Regions from separate parts of the Brevibacillus choshinensis genome, predicted to be linked through region 2. Evidence: riboswitches for the same ligand, from Rfam matches in the RefSeq annotation. Region 2 holds a riboswitch; each other region holds the start of a gene.
The links. Region 2 has a riboswitch for S-adenosylmethionine ahead of JNE38_RS26585 (2,3-diketo-5-methylthiopentyl-1-phosphate enolase). Riboswitches for the same ligand answer to the same signal wherever they lie in the genome.

Region 1 (3,452 bases), 1.3 Mb from region 2:
TCGCAGGACAAATATCCGGGCAATTGGTGAACATGAATTCAACCAAGCGTACTTTCCCTTTTCCCTCCGAGAAAGTGTACGTGGACCCGTTGGTGTTATCCAAAGAAAAGTCGTTTAGTGCTTTCATGACAGGAATCTGCTCTTTGGTCATGTAGTTGTACCCGAACACACCGACAATCGCCAGAATTAACACGCCGGAAAGCACGGTAAACCAATGACGCTGCAGAGCCCCTCCCTGCTGCTGCACTTTGCTTTCACTCACGATTTACTTCCTCCCCCTGCCTATCCTTACAGTTCTTTCTCTCCTGGCCACGCCAGCATTCCGCCTACCATGTTTGCTGCATCAAAGCCTTGTGCAGTCAAGTATTCGGTTGCCATATGGCTGCGTGCTCCACTGCGGCAAACCATCACGATCGGAACATCTTTGTCCAGCTCCTCGATGCGATGCGGCAAAAAGCCTAGAGGAATCAGCTTGGCTTGCTTGATGTGCCCGGCATTCCACTCATCGACTTCACGCACGTCGATCACTTGCACCTCTTCATTGGCATCCAGCTTTGCCAGCAATTCTTCTGGAGTTATTTCCTTTACGCCATTACTCATCGTACTAATACCCCCTGCTATGTAAAAATATCCGCTTGTTTTCTAACCAATCATATCATACGTGCTACTGCTTTTCGAAAGCCCTCGCTTTGTCCAAAAAACGAAATCTTGCCAAAATCAGCATAACCTTATTACTAATCGTAATCAAGTTGTATGTAATTAGTTAATTATCTATAATGATTATTTAGAGAAGAAAAGGAGGGGAAAAGAATGGGAACCTGTAGATGCGGTCAAACCAAAAACGCAGAAGGAAATTGCGACGGAACTCACGCAACCATCAAAAAGGACTAATTTCTTTCGTACAGAAAGGGCACAGCACGTGCCCTTTTTTGTTTGGCCGCTGATTCCGATTCCGTTCACAGCTTTCCTTTTTTGATCCAGTACACGATACGAAACGTACCGAACGCCGATACCATGAACATCACGACTAGCATAAACAACCAGATGGCCAGCCGATTGATCTCCTCCAAGTGCTCAGCGTTTTTGCCTACAAATACCCCCATATAGATAAGAAGAAAGTAGCAAAGCACGTTCGGAATGATCCACGCCGCTCGCAATGCCATGCTCTTTTTCCCTGTCTGCTGCTGATTATCTGATATTCCCATTTAATCCTCCCTGATAACTGAATTATTGAATATTGACAGTAAAGTATTCCTTTTCATACAATTAAGACAACAACAGATTTCGGTTTTCATCAAGAGTGGTGGAGGGACAGGCCCGACGAAGCCCGGCAACCTGCATGTAACGATGCGAGGTGCCAATTCCTGCAGAATCCATAGATTCTGAGAGATGAACGAGAGTCCGTGTATGACCGGAGCTTCTTCTACTCAGAGGATAGCTCCGTTTTTTTATACCTTATCATACCCACAGAAAAAAAGGAGAGATGGTCATGTCTGATCAGCAACAATGGAAGCCGGAAACGATTGCCGTACACGGAGGGCAGGAGCCCGATCCCGCAACAGGTTCACGCGCGGTTCCGATCTATCAAACGACCTCCTACGTCTTCCGCGATACCGATCATGCGGCAGATTTGTTCGCGCTCAAAGAAATGGGCAACATTTATACGCGCATCATGAATCCTACACAGGACGTATTTGAAAAACGGGTCGCTCTGCTCGAAGGCGGCGTCGGTGCGCTGGCAACCGCTTCTGGTCAGGCAGCCATCACTTTCTCCATTCTCAACATCGCTGGGGCTGGCGATGAAGTCATTGCATCCAGCAGCCTTTACGGGGGCACCTACAACCTTTTCGCCCACACTCTTCCGCGCCTTGGCATCAAGGTCCATTTCGTCGACCATTCCAATCCGGAAAACTTCCGGGCATACATCAATGAGAATACCAAAGCCTTTTTCTGCGAAACGATCGGAAATCCGCGCATTGACGTAGCTGATCTGCAAGCCATTGCGGACATTGCTCATGAGAATGGCGTTCCTCTGATCGTCGACAATACGTTTGCCACCCCGATCCTGTGCCGTCCTTTCGAACACGGTGCAGACATCGTCGTCCACTCCACGACCAAATTCATCGGTGGACACGGCACAGCCATCGGCGGAATCATCGTAGACTCTGGCAAGTTTGACTGGAACAACGGCAAGTTCCCTGGCCTGACTACCCCGGATCCAAGCTACCACGGTGTCGTTTACACCGAAGCTGTCGGACCGCTCGCTTACATCATCAAAGCGCGCGTCCAGCTTCAGCGAGACATCGGGGCTGCCGTAGCTCCTTTCAACTCCTTCTTGTTCCTGCAAGGGCTGGAGACCCTGCATCTGCGCATGGAGCGTCATAGCCAAAACGCTCTGGCAGTCGCACAGTATCTCGCTTCCCATCCTGCTGTCGAATGGGTCAGCTACCCTGGACTCGAGGGCGACGCGAATCATGAGCTGGCACAGAAATACTTGCCTCAAGGCGCTGGCGCTATCCTCACCTTTGGCATCCGCGGCGGCTTGAACGAAGGGAAAAAGCTGATCGAATCCGTGAAGCTGTTCTCCCACCTGGCTAACGTGGGAGACTCCAAGTCATTGGTCATCCATCCTGCGAGCACCACTCACCAACAGATGAACGAGGAAGAACAGGCAGCAGCGGGGGTTACCCCAGGGTTGATCCGTCTGTCGATCGGCACGGAGTCGATAGCGGATATCATTGGGGATTTGGAGCAGGCGTTGAAAGCGGCGGTAAAGCAGGTCACGGCATAGTTCAAACAAAAGAAGCGCAAAAAGGGCCTTCTGCAGAAATGCAGGAGGCCCTTTCGATCATTTTCAGGTTATTACCGCTCGAACAAAACTACTTCAACACATAAATTTGAACGTTTTGCATGCCGAAATCGCTTGCATCATGACCAGGCACATAAATGTCCACGCGCGCGTCTTTGATCCCACCACCGATGTCGGTTGCTTTCGCGATCATACCGTTCGCAGGAAGCGCGCCATGCTTGTACCCTGTGATGTATACAGTGGAACCAAGTGGGATCACATCTGGATCGACTGCGATCGTACCCACTTTGAGCGGGTTTCCTAAGTAATCCACCCCTGCCCATCCGCCGTTTTCCTTCGCGGATCCTGTATAGGCGGTCGCCACAGCTTTGATTATTTTGCTGTAAGGACGAGTTGGACCTGAAGCTGTCTTCACTTGTTTGGCAACTGGCAGCTGGATCGTCTGCCCCGGTTGCAGGTTCTGTGAATCTACTCCGGGATTAGCCTGTAGAATCGATGCCAAAGGCACATTATGCTGTTTGGAAATTTTGTAGAAGGTGTCGTCTGCTTTAATCTGGTAGGTAGAGGAAGCAGCGAATGCCGGTGTTGAGATCACTGCCAAGCAGAAACCTAACGCCATCATTACAAATGATTTTGCCCTGAA
Region 2 (3,452 bases):
AAGAAATGGCAAGCTGGCTCACTGTTCCCTCTGGCAGCTTGTTCATCGCATTCCATGCAGGGGTCCGCAGATAAGCCGTCTCCTCCTCGGTCATCTTCTCATCAGTCGGATAGCGGAAAAACAGCTTGGTCTCCCGGATTCCGTTTGCCCATTTCGGTTCGGCATGGATACTCCACAAGATGTTGGTATTTTCGAAGAACCCGATATTCTGCTGCTCTGCACCCACTTGCTCACGCAGTTCCATCTTGATCTGCCCATACAGCCCTCCGACCTGCGATCCGCTGCTACCCGCGCTGACACCAGGCTGAGTGAAATTGACCATGTCCCTGGTGACCCGGAACAGATCATCGTACATCCATGAGCCGATCCATCCATTCGCAATGGTCGCAGCAACTCCAAGCACAAAGAAAATGCCGAATGTATAGGCAGAATTGGTCAAGCGCATCTTCCACTTTCCCCGGCGGATGATCGACCGCTGTTGTTTTTCCGTAAGGGTCTCTGCCTGTTGCAACAATGCTTCCCCGTCTGATTCTCCCAACAGAAGCCGTTCGAGTCGACTCGCATATTCTTCGTCGTCCGCTATCTCATCCCTGATCTTCTGCGCCTCTCTTTCGTCCAGTTCTCCCCTCAAATAAGCCAGCAGCTTTTGTTCCCGGCTATCATCACTTTGGTTCGTCATCGACTTCTTCCCTCCACATCCTTCGCATCTTTTGCCTTCCCCGGAACAGTGAGCGCTTGACATCCGCCAGATCGATTCCGAGCACATCGGCAATCTCCGCATAGCCAAACTGCATGGCGGACAGTAAAATGACTTGTTTTTGCTTTTCTGGCAGCCGCTCCAGAGAAAGCTGCGCCGATTCCCACATCTCCTTGCGAACCATCGCGTCTGCCGGATCGACTGCCTGCGCATCTACCCGCTCCGGAATTTGCTCGGTAAGCTGCACGGGCCTTTTCACCCGCTTGCGATGCCAATCGACAAAGGCATGGTATGCCACCTTGAATAGCCAAGGCCTCACTTTTTCCCCGTGAAAATCGTCCAGTGACGAAAAGGCGCGGAAAAAGGTCTCCTGCGTCAGGTCCTCTGCCTGTCTCGCGTCCCGGGTCAGCCGGAGAAGATAGCGATAGATATCGTTCACGTGCAGGCGATACACGTCCTCCAATCCTACTTTCCCAACGGTTCCACACCCTTTCGTTACATACCACGCATTTCGCTGGAAAAAGTTTCACCTCGCCGCTCCATTTTTCTCTACACTTATGTGCAAACCAGAATTACCCAGGGTGTTTTATCCAATTTTCCTCATTAAAAAACAATTTGACTCCCGCTTCTGAACGTCATATCATGAAAATATCGCACACACATCACATTCGTGTGAACCACATAACTCTTATCGCGAGCTGGCTGAGGGACTGGCCCTATGATGCCCGGCAACCGGCGCTACTCTATCTAATCTAGAGGGCGAAACGGTGCTAATTCCAACGGATGAGAGTCGAGACGGGGAGATGTTCCCTGTCTATCGACGAACCCGAGAGATGAGAGGAGACGAAGACGCTCTTATAGTCGACAACCGCCTCCCTGATCGCCGGGGAGGCTCTTTTATTTTCCCGATCTACAAAGGAGGATTAGTCCTAGCAATGAGTGAGCACCGTATCCTCGTTACCTATTTGACGCAAGCAAAGGACCTGAACAAAAAAGCGGAATCGATCGCTGTAGGGATGACCGTCGGTTCCTGGACGGAATTGCCTGCCGCCAAGCAAGCCGAACTGAAACCCTACCTGGGCGAAGCCGTCAGCGCAACTCCATTGGAAGTTTTGGAAAATGGGGAAACGCGCGGCCTGATCACCGTGAGCTACCCGACACGCAACTTCACCAATGACATCCCGTCCCTTTTGACTGGCATTTTCGGCAAGCTTTCCATGGACGGAAAAATCAAACTGATCGACATCGAGTTTCCGGACTCGTTCCTCGGTACATTCCCGGGTCCGAAATACGGCATTGAAGGGCTGCGCGGACGTCTCGATGCGCACGACCGCCCCCTTTTGATGAGCATCTTCAAATCGTGCCTCGGCCTTCCGTTCGATGATTTGAAGACGCAATTCCGCGCTCAGGCATTAGGCGGCGTTGACCTGGTCAAAGATGACGAAATTTTCTTTGCGGATGAACGCGCTCCTTTCCTCGAGCGGATCAAAGCGTTTAAACAGATCGCGATCGAGACCGAGGAGCAGATCGGCAAGCCCGTTCTCTACGCGGCAAACTTGACCGGACCTGTAAACGAACTGAACGAAAAGGCGAAGCGTGCCGTAGAAGCAGGTGCCGATTGCCTGTTGTTCAACGTATTGGCATTTGGCTTCGATGCCCTGCACCGACTCGCGGCCGCCCCGGACGTACACGTTCCGATCATGGCTCACCCTGCTTTGGCCGGAGCGTATTATCCATCGCCCGATTACGGCATCGCGACCCCTCTCTTGCTCGGCAAACTGATGCGCATCGCCGGGGCAGACCTGGTTCTGTTCCCATCTCCGTACGGAAACGTTGCCTTGGACAAAAACGAAGCCCTGGGGCTGGCAAAGAATCTGACAGCGCCACTGGATGGGATTCGCCGTTCATTCCCGGTCCCTTCCGCAGGCATCCATCCGGGACTCGTGCCACAGCTGTTCGCTGACTTCGGATTGGATCAGATCGTCAATGCCGGCGGCGGCATCCACGGCCACCCAGGCGGTGCCACTGCAGGGGCACAGGCATTCGTCGCCGCGATCCGAGCAGTGACAGCAGGCCAAACCTTGCAAGAGGCTGCAGCTGCTTCCCCCGAGCTCTCCATCGCCCTCGAAAAGTGGGGTGGCGGACGATGAGCAAGAAGCTCGTACTGTTCTGCGATTTTGACGGAACGATTACCGAGAAGGACAACATCGTGGCCATTGTCCGCAAGTTTGCGCCCCCCGAGTGGGAAGCGTTGACCGAGCAGATTCTTTCGCAAAAAATCAGCGTGCAGGAAGGAGTAGGGAAGCTATTTCAGCTCCTTCCCTCCTCCCTGCGCGATCAGATCGTCGACTATATCACGACGGAAGCGACTATCCGGCCGGGCTTTGCCGACTTCGTGCGCTACTGCCGGGAAGAAGGCATCGAGTGGCTGGTGACTAGCGGCGGCATCGACTTTTTCGTGGATCCGATCCTGGCTCCCTTCGATCTGAAGGACGTCCCGATCTACTGCAACGGCAGCGATTTTTCAGGCGATAAGATCACCATTACGTGGCCGCATTCCTGTGACGATCATTGCTCCAACGGATGTGGAATGTGCAAAACGACCATCATTCGCCGCTACGACCCTGCAACGTACTTCCGCGTGGTCATCGGGGACTCGATTACCGATCTGGCAGGGGCGAAAATCGCGGATTTCGTCATCGCCCGCTCGTTTCTCGCACAAAAGGCACAGGAGCTTGAGCTGCCTCACCAATCC
Region 3 (3,452 bases), 1.4 Mb from region 2:
AGATACCACTAATTTCTTCACGGAAAATCCCCCTTTTTTTCTTTGCTTCTTGTAAAGCTTTATCTATGGAAAGATCTTACTTGCGGCTGAATTTCAAGACCAGCCTGTCCCCAAAGGATTGCAAGATCTGCACCAACACGAGCAAAATCACGACAGTAACAATCATGACATCAGTCTGGAAGCGTTGATAGCCGTAGCGAATCGCCAGGTCACCCAGACCTCCGCCGCCGATAACCCCGGACATGGCGGTGTACGATACGAGCGTTACCGTCGTAATCGTAATCGCCGCGATCAGACCGGACCGCGCCTCGGGCAGCAGGACATTCCATACGATCTGCCAGTTGGAGGCACCCATCGATTGAGCCGCTTCGATCACGCCTTTATCCACTTCACGCAGAGAGGTCTCTACCAGTCTGGCGAAGAACGGAGCCGCACCGATGACCAACGGCGGGATTGCCCCCAGCACGCCTAAGGATGTGCCCACGATCGCTTTGGTGAATGGAATCAGCAGGATCATGAGAATGATGAAGGGTACGGAACGCAAGATATTGACGACAATCGAAGCGATCGAGTAGAACGCGCGATTTTCCAAAAGCTGACCCCGAGATGTGAGGAACAGGATGATACCGACCGGCAAACCGATCAATACCGCAAACAAGGTAGAGAACCCAAGCATGGTTAGCGTTGCCCCGGTACCTTCTGCGATTTCACTCCAGTCCACATTTTCCAGCGTCAATCCCATTTAAATCACCTCCACTTCAAGGCCGCGCTGCCGCAGCGTTTCAATTGCACGCATGCTTTGCTGTGCATCGCCTTCCAGCTCAACAACGAGCTGACCATACGGTGTATCCTTCATGCGCGAGATCGTTCCTTGCAAGATGCTGAATACCGTACCGGTCTCTTGCATGGTCTGGAACAAAATCGGCTGATAGGTTTGCTCTCCGAGGAAGGTGACTCGTGCGATGGTTCGATTGCTTGTCGCTTTTTCATGAGCGACTGCTTCACGCAGTTCTGATGAGTCCGCTACCTGCTCCACGAATTCCTGAGTGGTCGGATGCTGAGGCTTCAGGAAGACCTCAAGCACCTTGCCGGACTCAACGATGCGACCTCCGTCAATGACCCCGACACGGTCGCAGATCGAGCGAATGACGTGCATCTCATGCGTGATCAGGACGATCGTCAATCCCAGCTTGCGGTTGATATCCAGCAGCAATGCCAGAATGGAATTGGTCGTCTGCGGATCCAGTGCGGATGTAGCCTCGTCGCACAGCAGCACCTTTGGATCGTTTGCCAGCGCACGGGCGATCCCCACGCGCTGCTTTTGACCGCCGGACAGCTGCGATGGGTATTTGTCCCGATGCGCTTCCAGCCCGACCAGCTTCAACAGCTCGTCCACCTTTTTGCGGATCTCTTGCTTTGGACGCTTTGCCAATTTCAGCGGAAACGCCACATTGTCTCCTACCGTTGCCGAAGACAGCAGGTTGAAGTGCTGAAAAATCATGCCTACCTGGCGGCGCTGTTCCTGCAGCTTTTGGTCATCCAGACGGGTCAGATCTACCCCATCCACAATCACCTGTCCAGCAGTAGGACGCTCCAGCAAATTGATGCAACGAATGAGCGTACTCTTACCGGCACCGGAATGCCCGATAATCCCGTAGATTTCTCCCTTTTCTATCGTCAAATCGATCCCGTGCAATGCGGGAATCGTCTTTCCTTGCACTTGATAGCTCTTTTGCAAATTACGCAATTGAATCAACGAGTCCACCTCCCATTCAAGTACTTCTATGATCGATAAATAATGAGCCCCTTTTTCAACAAACGAAAAAGGGGCTGCAACGTCTATAACGTTCGCATCCACCCTTCTCATCTATCAAGATCCATTCAATCTTGTAGGAATTGGCACCGCGACACCCATGTCATTGACTTGGGCCGGTTGCCGGGCTTCATAGGGCCTGTCCCTCCGCCTCTCTTGATAAGAAAGATTTCCACGTATATTATGTTCATATTTCGCATTTCAATGTTTCCGTGATACAAATCGGATTATATCCCTTTTGAAAAACGTACGTCAATAGAAATACGAGGAAAAAATGTTTTTTTGCAATGCAAATTAATTGATACTTAATCCATAACACCATTTCGAATGATGGTTGCGTCCACCTTGAACCTGAATGTGGCCTCCTTGAACATCTTCCGCCACTCACTGGTCGTCATCTTTCCCATTCCCCGGCGATTGGCTCGGTAGATCACCCCAAACCCGGCCGGATCCACATCCATCTCCTGCATTCTTTTCACGATTCGCTGCAGCTTCCCCTCCATCTCTTTTTCCAGCGCTCGTTCCATCATGCTCAAAATGTCTGGTTCATCCACTTTCAAGGGGACTGTCAATTCCAAAATGCGCGCATTCAACTTGATTTTCACATCAAAGTGGGCGGGTGACTCCTTCGTCAGCTTGACTCGCGATTTAGAAGAGATGGTGTCAAAAACGAGCTGCACATCCTTCGCTTTATTTTTCAGATGCTCCACATGCTTGCCAAACACTTCGGACGGAACAGCCGTGTCGTAGCTGCCAATCCTGAACTTTCCATGGATCATCTTGATGAGAAAGGCCTCCTTGGGACTGATCCACCCTACATAGCGATCGCCTTGAAACAGAGCGACTCCCTTGATTTGGATCTCGTTTCCCTTTCTCACGATGTAGGGTAGCTGCGGATCTATCCCGTGATCGTAGTAAGCACGGAAGAATTCGTGCATCGTGGTAGACGGGATTTTCTCCCCCCTCACGTTCTGCTCGATCATGCGGTACATGTAGATCCCGATGTTTCCCAGTTCCTTGTACGGATAAGTGAGCAAATCGTAGGTGTAGCCCTCATACACGCACAGATACAGCCGGCTGGAGATGGACGGATCCCGATAGAGAGTGTCAACGATGCTTCCCAATCCCTGTTTGGCCAGCGCCTCGTTGTACAGAGCGACACGCAGCTGACCACCCAGCACTCTCTTGTCTGACTGTAAATTCGCCTGGTCCCGGATGCCCTTGCTTGTCTTCGCAACAGCAGAAATCAACTGGATTTTTTCTTTTGCTTCCGGATTGATCGAAGGCATGACGATGGTTCCCCGAGTGTTGCCGTCTTTTTGCAGATCATAGCCGACGACGGTCACCAACCCTGTCTCGTCGAAGATCTGCCTGTCCGAGCAGCCCGTGATCAGCAGGGTCACTGCACACCACATGCTCAAAAACCGTTTGCCTGTCCCAAACGAACTATTCGTGGACTGTCGCATCAGCCGTCCCCTCCTTCATGCGCCTTTTCCGTTGCTTCCATTTGACCAGCACAAAAAGCAAGAAAGGGTACAAATACGCCGTATACATGCCGATTTTGGCAAAAATGTCGTTCAATTTATTGATTTCATTTCGGCTTACGAGAAGCAGGGATATGAAATAAATGACGGGTACG
Region 4 (3,452 bases), 400 kb from region 2:
ATAACCGTAGCTCTTAAGGATCGGAAACGCTTGGGTGTAATAGCTCTCGTAACCGTCGTCAAACGTAATCAATACTGCATTTTCAGTAGAAAGATCGCCACTTTCCATAAATCGTGCAAATTCATCCAGTGAGATCGGATGCAATCCATTTTCATGTAAAAAGGATATTTGCGCGGCAAACTGTTCAGGCGTGATCGAATAGCGCTGATCCGAACGCTCCGCAACATGATGATACGCTAAAACAACCACGAAATCTCTATACCATTGTTTCGGTATTATCGTTGCTTTTTTTAAGGGCGTGACGTTTGGCTCAGCATTCTGCTCTGCGCTTATGCTCTTAGACGTATCAACATGGGGAAAAGGTTGCACTTCCGGGACATTTCTTTTTTCTTCCTGTCCCCTTCCCATGATGCCTGCCGTCATAATAATCAATAAAAAGGTAACAAACACAATTAGGAAGAGCCTCTTGTTCGGCAAAAAAACCCCTCCTTACTTCCCCATAAGAAGATTCGACATAGTCCTACAAAATCCTTTGTATGCCAATCCCCAATAAATGGGCGGAGAACTGATCAAAAAAAGAGCCTAGCATGGTAACTAGGCTCTTTCGTCGGCTACTTCTTATTTCGCCAATGTTGCAGCGTCTTGTTTCAGTGCATCCGCTTTGTCTGTTTGCTCCCAAGGAACATTCAGGTCGTTACGGCCAAAGTGACCGTAAGCTGCTGTTTGCTTGTAAATCGGACGACGCAGGTCCAGTTGCTTGATGATACCAGCAGGACGCAGGTCGAAGTGCTTGCGAACCAGTTTCACGAGATCTTCCTCGGAAACAGTTCCTGTGCCAAATGTATCGACTGCGATGGAAACAGGTTGTGCTACCCCAATTGCATAAGCCACTTGGACTTCGCATTTGTCAGCCAGACCAGCTGCCACGATGTTTTTCGCTACATAACGAGCTGCGTAAGCACCGGAACGGTCCACTTTGGTCGGATCTTTACCGGAGAACGCACCGCCGCCATGACGTGCATAACCGCCGTAGGTATCTACGATGATTTTGCGGCCAGTCAAACCAGCATCCCCTTGTGGTCCGCCGATAACGAAACGGCCAGTTGGGTTGATGAAGTACTTGGTGTCTGCATCCAGCAGTTCTGCTGGAACAACAGGCTTGATTACGTGCTCGACAAGGTCTTTTTTGATTTGCTCGAGAGTAGTCTCAGGAGCATGTTGGGTAGAAATGACGATGGTGTCGATACGAACTGGTTTGTCGCCATCGTATTCAACCGTTACTTGTGTCTTACCATCCGGGCGCAGGTAGGACAGCGTGTCGTTTTTGCGCACTTCAGTCAGACGGCGAGCCAATTGGTGAGCCATGCTGATTGGCAATGGCATCAGCTCAGGTGTTTCGTTGCAAGCAAAACCAAACATCAGACCTTGGTCACCAGCGCCGATCGCTTCGATCTCAGCGTCAGTCATTTGGCCTTCGCGCGCTTCCAGAGCCTGGTCTACACCCAGCGCAATGTCAGCGGATTGTTCGCCGATTGCAGTGATGACACCGCAAGTGTCTGCGTCAAAGCCAAACTTTGCACGATCGTAGCCGATGCCGCGAATGGTTTCGCGAACCAGCTTTTGGATATCTACGTAAGTGTTGGTGGTGATTTCACCAGCAACCAGTACGAGACCCGTAGTTACGGATGTTTCGCAAGCGACACGCGCGTTTGGATCTTTGGACAGAATGGCATCAAGAATGGAATCGGAAATTTGGTCACAAATTTTATCCGGATGTCCTTCGGTTACGGATTCAGATGTGAACAGACGACGACCTTTTTGCAAAGCCATGAGAAAATTACCTCCTTTGACCTCATACAAATAGTGTGGTAGCCGAGTCAGGATTTTATCGACGTAAACGCAATAAAAAAACCTTTTCCAACAAGTCGGAGGAAAAGGTTTGAGCGCTTTTTGCTTCCTTCATCCTCTTATCGGCCAGAACAGATGTCCGTTCTGCTGGTTAGCACCGCTCTAGTCGGTTGCCGGGCTTCATGGGGCCAGTCCCTCCGCCTGCTCTGGATAAGAGTATCCATTACGGATTATAGAATAATTGTTTTTTTCTATGGTGTCAATAGACTTTTACCGCAGCTCATACTTTCCGCGAACCATGATGTGGGAAACGCCGTCGTAATTGGACGCAAGCCGCAAGCCGCGGTTATCGGAGCGTGCGATCAGCAGCAGGTGATTCGTGCCTACGACCGCTCCTCCTTTGAGGTCTACGCCAGCTGTCAGGTCTGTCAGGCCGTCGCCTTTGTTGCCCGCTACTGCTTGTACTTTCCCCGTGCGGACAATAAATTCAGTGCCTTCAAACCCGTACAGTGTCTGTCCAGGATTTACCTCCACGACCGTCAGCGTGCTCCCACCGCCGCCAGCTGCCTGAATTTGCTGATCCACATAACTTTTGGTTACGACCGGATCATCTACAGACCCCGGTACGCCGCCTACTCCATCTGCCATGGCCTGAGAGGCAAACAGTGCCGTACCTCCGATCGCTGCTGCAAGCAAGCCCTTTGTGACTGGTTTCATCAATGATTACCTCCCCAGATGTCGCTATTAGAATTTATAAGCCTTCGTAATCAGTACTACGACCTCTGCCCGCGTGGCGATTCCTTGCGGTTTGAACGTTGCACCGTAGCCGTTCAGCCAATTTCTCGAAGTGAGTGCTTCGATCGCCGGAGAAGCCCAGTGAGTCGTCGGTACATCCCGATAGCTGGACGTGCTGCGCTTGTACAACAACACATTATGCGCCCGCGCAATCATAGAGGCCATCTCGGCGCGTGTAATCGGCTGATCTGGTTTCATTTGCTTGTTCGGGTAGCCTTTCATAATCCCGACCTGATAAGCGATCCCCATGCTGTTGTAAGCCCAGTGCTTCTTGGACAAATCGCGGAAGGTCGTTTTGCCGGTATAGGATGAAGCTACCGGAAGTCCATCTGACCGCATCGCCTGGATGAGCATGGTGGCAAATTGTGCGCGAGTTACCGCTTGGTTGGGCTTGAATGTCGCATCGCTAAAGCCTTTGATAATGCCACGATTGCTCAGACGAACAATCTCCGAACGCGCCCAGTGAGTGGAAATATCGCGGTATCCGCCAACCAACATTTGCTGATTCACTGTCAACCGATACGAATCATATTTAAAGGGAACTCCACTATTCAGACGGATGTAATACTTCCCAGGTTTCAGACGAAGCCCTAAAATTTCCTTGCCCTGATCGGACAATTCCGCTACCTCATTGGTCGAAGCCAAGGCGTAGTTGAAGTTATTCCCATTGTACAAGGCGATTCTCACACCGGATGAGACCGGAACAAAAGGAGCTCGAACATAAACGTATGATTCCGTACTGACAGTAAATTGGAACCAGTCAGAATCGGTGGCGGTCGGCAAAGTTCCGGTCATGACGGTCCCGCCGG

Region 1: another riboswitch for S-adenosylmethionine. It lies ahead of JNE38_RS02585 (homocysteine synthase); the one in region 2 lies ahead of JNE38_RS26585 (2,3-diketo-5-methylthiopentyl-1-phosphate enolase).
Region 3: another riboswitch for S-adenosylmethionine. It lies ahead of JNE38_RS02650 (methionine ABC transporter ATP-binding protein); the one in region 2 lies ahead of JNE38_RS26585 (2,3-diketo-5-methylthiopentyl-1-phosphate enolase).
Region 4: another riboswitch for S-adenosylmethionine. It lies ahead of metK (methionine adenosyltransferase); the one in region 2 lies ahead of JNE38_RS26585 (2,3-diketo-5-methylthiopentyl-1-phosphate enolase).

Annotation. Positions count from the first base shown of each region.
Region 1 is NZ_CP069127.1:469,273-472,724, reverse strand. Features, by position in the region: gene JNE38_RS02600 (SCO family protein) at 1-262, opposite strand, end outside; gene JNE38_RS02595 (rhodanese-like domain-containing protein) at 289-600, opposite strand; gene JNE38_RS02590 (hypothetical protein) at 957-1,205, opposite strand; SAM riboswitch class I at 1,289-1,396, shown strand; gene JNE38_RS02585 (homocysteine synthase) at 1,490-2,791, shown strand; gene JNE38_RS02580 (3D domain-containing protein) at 2,880-3,452, opposite strand, start outside.
Region 2 is NZ_CP069127.1:5,295,227-5,298,678, forward strand. Features, by position in the region: gene JNE38_RS26575 (anti-sigma factor) at 1-679, opposite strand, end outside; gene JNE38_RS26580 (sigma-70 family RNA polymerase sigma factor) at 663-1,151, opposite strand; SAM riboswitch class I at 1,383-1,537, shown strand; gene JNE38_RS26585 (2,3-diketo-5-methylthiopentyl-1-phosphate enolase) at 1,633-2,847, shown strand; gene JNE38_RS26590 (2-hydroxy-3-keto-5-methylthiopentenyl-1-phosphate phosphatase) at 2,844-3,452, shown strand, end outside.
Region 3 is NZ_CP069127.1:481,867-485,318, reverse strand. Features, by position in the region: gene JNE38_RS02660 (MetQ/NlpA family ABC transporter substrate-binding protein) at 1-21, opposite strand, end outside; gene JNE38_RS02655 (methionine ABC transporter permease) at 77-742, opposite strand; gene JNE38_RS02650 (methionine ABC transporter ATP-binding protein) at 743-1,756, opposite strand; SAM riboswitch class I at 1,861-1,979, opposite strand; gene JNE38_RS02645 (Ger(x)C family spore germination protein) at 2,119-3,279, opposite strand; gene JNE38_RS02640 (GerAB/ArcD/ProY family transporter) at 3,260-3,452, opposite strand, start outside.
Region 4 is NZ_CP069127.1:5,694,593-5,698,044, forward strand. Features, by position in the region: gene JNE38_RS28455 (polysaccharide deacetylase family protein) at 1-249, opposite strand, end outside; gene metK (methionine adenosyltransferase) at 619-1,830, opposite strand; SAM riboswitch class I at 1,965-2,065, opposite strand; gene JNE38_RS28465 (hypothetical protein) at 2,119-2,565, opposite strand; gene JNE38_RS28470 (S8 family peptidase) at 2,593-3,452, opposite strand, start outside.